DNA from 2 places in the Pseudomonas sp. GW822-FHT02E03 genome. Region 1 is predicted to be linked to the other one. Evidence: riboswitches for the same ligand, from Rfam matches in the RefSeq annotation. Region 1 holds a riboswitch; the other holds the start of a gene.
The links. A riboswitch is a leader RNA that binds a small molecule or an ion and turns the genes downstream of it on or off. The one in region 1 is predicted to bind cobalamin.

Region 1 (3,395 bases):
CGGCACCGCAGCAAAACCTTTGACCCGAAGGATGCCGTGCTGGACCACCAATTGAGTCAGCGCGTCCATCAGCAGGCTTTCGTCGGCTTGTGGCAGCTCGATCGAGATGGAATCGAATGCGTCGTGGTCGTGGTCGTCCTCGCCTTCATGGTGATGATCGTGATGGCTGTGGCGGCTGTCGATGTGTTCTTCCGAACCGGCGCCGAGGCCGATCAGCACGTCCAGTGGCAGACGACCGCTGCTGGCTTCGATGACTTTCACCGCTGGCGGCAGTTCTTCGGCAACTTCCAGGCGCACGCGGGCCAGGTCTTCAGCGCTGATCAGGTCGGCCTTGTTGAGGATCACCAAGTCGGCGCTGGCCAGTTGGTCGGCGAACAGCTCGTGCAGCGGCGACTCGTGGTCCAGGTTCGGGTCGAGTTTGCGCTGGGCATCGACCTGATCCGGGAACGCCGCGAAGGTGCCAGCAGCAACGGCCGGGCTGTCGACCACGGTGATCACCGCGTCAACCGTGCAGGCGCTGCGGATTTCCGGCCATTGGAAGGCTTGAACCAAGGGCTTTGGCAGGGCCAGGCCCGACGTTTCGATGAGGATGTGGTCGAGGTCGCCGCGCCGCGCGACCAGTTCGCGCATCACCGGGAAGAATTCTTCCTGAACCGTGCAGCACAGGCAGCCGTTGGCCAGCTCGTAAACACGGCCGTTGGCTTCTTCTTCGGAGCAACCGATCGAGCACTGCTTGAGGATTTCGCCGTCGATGCCCAGCTCACCGAACTCGTTGACGATCACTGCGATGCGACGGCCCTGGGCGTTGTCGAGCATGTGGCGCAGCAAGGTGGTTTTGCCCGAGCCGAGGAAGCCGGTAACGATGGTGACGGGGAGTTTGGCCAGTGTTTTCATCGGATGCCCTTTGGCAAGGTGGCGGGCATACGGGACGACAATCGCAGCGGCAGGTGCGCGCGCGCAAGAGTTCCGCCACCGGATCACCCCGCCCGGTTGTAGTGAGAATCTGTGTCGAGGCAGGTCTCCTGGCTGACGGTGTGCCAATCGTACGACTGGCGTTTGCTGCGCCTTCCCGCGAACCTGATGGATCAGGGTTTGCAGTGGCGTGGCAGCGAACATCACCGTTCACAGTTGCGGGGGCAGCCGCGGCATCGACCGCGTTCCCTTCTTAGCTTCGGCAAATGCCGAAGAACCTCGAAAGCGCAAGGCTACGCATCGTGTGGGGGCGGGTCAATGTCCGTGCACAGATCTGTGGTGACTCACAGGACGCCTTCGCGGGCAAGCCTCGCTCCTACAGGAATAGTGTCGATGATGATCGTTCCCACGCTCTGCGTGGGAATGCCTCAACGGACGCTCCGCGTTCGGCTGTGAAAGGGACGCGGAGCGTCCCGGGCTGCATTCCCACGCAGAGCGTGGGAACGATCAACTCAAACGAGAACCCATGCCAATTGACGCCCAACCCCCGCCCATGCTCTCCTACACGCCTTGTTACGGGTGCCCTTCACAGGGTGAAACGGGAAACCGGTGAATCATGTGCTTTACTCTAAAGCCATGTCAGTCCGGTGCTGCCCCCGCAACGGTAAGCGAGTGAAGCGTCAAATCCACTGTGCCCGTCATACGGCATGGGAAGGTGATGCTTGCAGGTTTGGGCACAAGCCCTGCCCCTCGCGAGCCCGGAGACCGGCCCGCAACACAAAGTGACTTTTACGTTCACTGAATAACAAACCCGCGGTGGGCGGGCGCTGTTCGAAATCTCTGCGTGCCCCGGCGTACGGAGGTTTTCATGCGCTCTATTCACCCGCTGACAGACCAGAGGGAAGCGCCATGTCGATCATCAGCAGCACCGCCAGCAACACCGATAAAAAGAGCACGATCAGCACCACCACTACCCTGAGCCAACGCCTGACCGCCGCTTTTTGTGCGTCGATCCTTGGCGCCAGCCTTGTGTATTTCGCCGGTTTCTCGCACATCGAAGCGGTACACAACGCCGCGCACGATACCCGTCACAGCGCCGCATTCCCGTGCCATTGAGACCTGCTGACATGATCAAGCGTATTGCGCAAACCGCAGGTTTCACCGGGCTGCTGGCCGCCCTGCTGCTGACCCTGCTGCAAAGCTTCTGGGTGGCTCCGCTGATTCTGCAGGCCGAGACCTACGAAAAATCCGAGCCGGCCGCGGTTGAAATCCACGAGCACGCCGCGGGAGCTGTCACCGCTCACACCCACGATGCCGAAGCCTGGTCGCCTGAAGACGGCTGGCAGCGCGTGCTGTCGACCACCGGCGGCAATCTGGTGGTAGCGGTGGGTTTCGCCCTGATGCTCGCGGGCCTCTACACCTTACGCGCTCCACGCCGTACCTCTCAGGGCCTGCTTTGGGGCCTGGCGGGTTACGCGACGTTCGTGCTGGCGCCCACCCTCGGCCTGCCACCTGAGCTGCCGGGCACTGCCGCGGCGGATCTGGCGCAACGGCAGATCTGGTGGATTGGTACTGCCGCGTCCACCGCTGTCGGCATCGCGCTGATTGTGTTCAGCCGCCACTGGCTGATGAAGATCCTCGGCGTGGCGATTCTGGCCGCTCCGCACGTCATCGGCGCGCCACAACCGGAAGTGCACTCCATGCTGGCTCCAGAAGCCCTGGAAGCGCAGTTCAAAATCGCTTCGCAGCTGACCAACATGGCGTTCTGGCTGGCCCTGGGCCTGATCAGCGCCTGGTTGTTCCGCCGCAAAAGCGATGGCCAATACTCCGCATGACTGACGTCAGCGCAGCGCCGACCCTGGTGGTCGGCCTGGGCTGCCAGCGCGGCTGCCCCGTCAGCACGCTGCGGGCGCTGCTTGATCAAGCGTTACAGGCCCATCAAATCGAGCTTCGTGAGATCAAGGCCCTGGCCAGTATCGACCTGAAGCGCGAAGAACCCGCCCTGATCGAACTGGCCGAACAATTGGCATTGCCATTGATGTATTTCAGCAGCGAACAGTTGGCTGGTTATGAACCGCAACTCAGCCACCACTCGGACATCGCGTTCGAACGCACCGGCTGTTACGGCGTAGCGGAAAGTGCCGCGCTGGCACTGGCCGAACAATTGGCTCAGGCACCGGCAAAGTTGCTGATTCCACGACAAAAATACGCCCAGGCCACCCTTGCATTGGCCAGCGCCGCGTAAAATCCCCGATAATCCCCGCCTTCGATCATGAGCAATCTTCATCTGAAGCGTGCCCATACCTTTTTTCTGACAGGAAACGACGATGACCGTCTACTTCATTGGCGCAGGCCCCGGCGACCCGGAACTGATCACCGTCAAAGGCCAACGGCTGATTCGTAGCTGCCCGGTCATCATCTATGCAGGCTCCCTGGTCCCGGCCGCTGTACTGGACGGCCACCGCGCCGAACAGGTGGTCAAC
Region 2 (3,395 bases), on a different contig from region 1:
CGGGCTGGGGACGCCAGCACCGGCACGGCCCATGACTTTACCCATGACCCAGCCGCGAATGCCTTGGCCATCATCGGGTTTAGGCGGTGCGTTGGTTTCGGCCACTAGCACATCGCCGTTGGGCAACACATAGAGCCAGCGCGGATGATCGAGGCCTTCGGCAAACGCCGCCACTTGAGTTCCGGTCGCGGCGACAGGTTTCTTACCTTCAGGCCAGCCGATCGCCGGGGCGATGTTCACCGTCGGGATCAGGGTTTTATTCGGTTCTGGCAGCTTGGGCGAGGGGCCTGTGCCATCCGAGACTTGCAGGCTGGAGGTTTCACCACAGGCGGCGAGCCCTCCGGCGAGCGCGATGATGAAAACGAGTTGGGGGTTGCGCATTACTGATCTTCCCTATGAATGCATTGACGTAATCATAGAGAAGCGTAGACGTTCGATGGTTCAACCGGTCAGCCGCGGGCTTCCTTGAGCAGAACAGCGATGCCTGGATGGTAGTTGCCGGCTTCATTGCGCAACTTGCGGTAGGCGTAAGGGAAATACCAGGCCACGGCGCAGGTATGTTGCTTTTGCAGGTCGTCGACCATGTCCTGGAGTTCTTCCGGGGTGGCGCTGTGTTGGGCTTTTTGTGGCGCGACAAACAGACAGCCGAGTTTCAGATCGCTGGCGTAGCTGATTCGCTTCGCGTCACTGGTGATGTCCGCCAGTGCCTGCGTCAGGTTCAGGCTATTGACCCGTGGCCAGCGCTGGGTGGCCTGGAGATACGCGCGTTCTTCGCTGCTGGCGATAAACAGATCGGCGCGGGCGTTGCGTTCGCCTTCTTCGATCTGTTTGCGGGTCGACGTCTGTGCCAGCGTGACCATTTCTGCCATCCAGGCCGCGGCGGAGAGCAGACCGAGGTTGGCGTTTTCGTCGTACCAGTAAGGTGTATCGTTATCGCCGCGCACAGTGTTGTAGCGGTCGATACAGTCAAACCAGCGTTCCAGTACCGGCCGCAGGAATTCCAGCTTCGGATTGCTGATGATCATGCCTTGCATGTGGCTCACCCTTGTTATTGTGTTGTCAGGTTGTGGCTCTTTGATATCACTGCTGGCAGTGTGGCACAAGATTGGCGTCAGTTAATTGATCGGCGGCAGTTATTCGCTCAGCGGCAGTTATTCGCTCAGCGGCGCCCCGGCTTTAATTGACGCTCCACCCCCAACCCTCTAACCTTCGCGGCTTGTTTCAGGTGCTCTGTGGCGGTGGCCGACAGAGTGAAACAGGGAAGCCGGTGAGTGAATTTCTTCCAGTGAAGAATGATCACGATCCCGGCGCTGCCCCCGCAACGGTAAATGAGAGAAGACTGCGCCTTGAGCCACTGTGTTGATGTCAACATGGGAAGGCGCGCAGTCAGGCAAAACGCCGCTCATGAGCCCGGAGACCGGCCTGATTCATCCAACGGCATCACGGTGGGCGATGCCAGGCTTCTTGCCGTCTATTCTTGTGCCTGCCCGCCGTTATCCAGCCTCAACGGAGAGCTCCCCCATGACTGATACCCCCGATCGTGACGAACGCCATCTGGCGCGCATGCTGCGAAAAAAAGCGGTGATCGACGAACGCATCGCCAACTCGCCGAATGAATGCGGTTTGCTGCTGGTGCTTTCCGGTAACGGCAAAGGCAAAAGCAGCTCGGCGTTCGGCATGCTTGCGCGGTCCATGGGCCACGGCATGCAATGCGGCGTGGTGCAGTTCATCAAGGGGCGCACCAGCACCGGCGAGGAGCTGTTCTTCCGACGCTTTCCGGAGCAGGTGCGTTTTCATGTGATGGGCGAGGGCTTCACCTGGGAAACCCAGGATCGCCAGCGTGACATCGCCGCCGCCGAAGCCGCTTGGGCGGTGTCCCGCGAATTGCTGCGTGATCCGGCCATTGGTCTGGTGGTGCTCGATGAGTTGAACATCGCCCTCAAGCACGGCTACCTCGATCTCGATCAGGTGCTCAGCGACTTGCAGGCGCGACCGCCGATGCAGCACGTGGTGGTCACCGGTCGCGGCGCCAAGCCCGAGATGATCGAACTGGCCGACACTGTCACTGAAATGGGCATGATCAAGCACGCCTTCCAGGCCGGAATCAAAGCGCAAAAAGGCGTCGAGTTGTGAACTGCACTTTATGAATAGCCATCGTCAATGCCCGGCGGTACTGATCGCCGCACCGGCCTCCGGTCAGGGCAAGACCACCGTCACCGCCGCGCTTGCCCGTTTGCATCGCAATCAGGGGCGCAAGGTTCGCGTGTTCAAATGCGGCCCGGATTTTCTCGACCCGATGATTCTCGAGCGCGCCAGCGGTGCGCCGGTTTATCAACTCGACATGTGGATGGTCGGCGAGCAAGAAAGTCGGCGTCTATTGTGGGAGGCCGCTGGTGAAGCCGATCTGATCCTCATCGAAGGCGTCATGGGGCTGTTCGACGGTACGCCGTCCAGCGCCGATCTGGCGCGGCACTTTGGTGTGCCGGTGCTCGGCGTGATCGACGGCACCGCGATGGCGCAGACGTTTGGCGCGCTGGCCCTGGGTCTTGCACGCTATCAGCCGGATTTGCCTTTTGCCGGTGTGCTGGCCAACCGGGTCGGCACCGTGCGCCATGCGCAGTTGCTCGAAGGCAGCCTGACTGAAGGCTTGCGCTGGTATGGCGCGCTGTCCCGGGAGACCGGCATCGAATTGCCAAGTCGGCATCTCGGCCTGGTTCAGGCCAGCGAATTGAACGATCTCGACCTGCGTCTCGATGCAGCCGCCGAGTCACTGGCCAGCAGTTGCGATGTGGCTCTACCGCCAGCCGTGGAATTCGCCGCGCCTGAAATGATCGCAGCCGAACCATTGCTGGCCGGTGTGCGGATTGCCGTGGCCCGGGACGAAGCTTTCGCGTTTACCTACGGCGCGAGCCTGGATCTGCTGCGGGCCATGGGCGCCGAATTGACTTTCTTTTCGCCGATCCGCGACAGCGAGTTACCTGAGGCAGACAGCCTCTATCTGCCGGGCGGCTACCCCGAATTGCACCATGTAGCGTTGTCGCAAAACACGCCGATGCTGACCGCGATCCGCGCTCACCACGCGGCGGGCAAACCGTTGCTGGCCGAGTGTGGCGGCATGCTGTATCTGCTGGATTCCTTGACCGATGTCGAGGGCACTCGCGCTGAACTGGTTGGCTTGCTGGCCGGTGAGGCGGTGATGCAGAAGCGTCTTGCCGCGTTGGCCTTGCAGGCGGTCGAATTGCCGGAAGGTTTGCTGCGTGGGCACACCTATCACCACTCGTTGACCAGCACTGATCTTGAGCCGATTGCTCGAGGTTTGAGCCCCAATGGCGGGCGAGGGGCGGAGGCGGTTTATCGTGAGGGGCGGATGACGGCTTCTTATGTGCACTTTTATT

Region 2: another riboswitch for cobalamin. It lies ahead of cobO (cob(I)yrinic acid a,c-diamide adenosyltransferase); the one in region 1 lies ahead of AC1RQB_RS10840 (CbtB domain-containing protein).

Annotation. Positions count from the first base shown of each region.
Region 1 is NZ_JBXAOA010000011.1:7,807-11,201, reverse strand. Features, by position in the region: gene cobW (cobalamin biosynthesis protein CobW) at 1-894, opposite strand, end outside; cobalamin riboswitch at 996-1,209, opposite strand; cobalamin riboswitch at 1,473-1,700, shown strand; gene AC1RQB_RS10840 (CbtB domain-containing protein) at 1,822-2,028, shown strand; gene AC1RQB_RS10835 (CbtA family protein) at 2,040-2,747, shown strand; gene AC1RQB_RS10830 (cobalamin biosynthesis protein) at 2,744-3,157, shown strand; gene cobM (precorrin-4 C(11)-methyltransferase) at 3,240-3,395, shown strand, end outside.
Region 2 is NZ_JBXAOA010000046.1:31,369-34,763, forward strand. Features, by position in the region: gene AC1RQB_RS24135 (PQQ-dependent sugar dehydrogenase) at 1-381, opposite strand, end outside; gene AC1RQB_RS24140 (hypothetical protein) at 450-1,034, opposite strand; cobalamin riboswitch at 1,207-1,440, shown strand; gene cobO (cob(I)yrinic acid a,c-diamide adenosyltransferase) at 1,522-2,133, shown strand; gene AC1RQB_RS24150 (cobyrinic acid a,c-diamide synthase CobB) at 2,144-3,395, shown strand, end outside.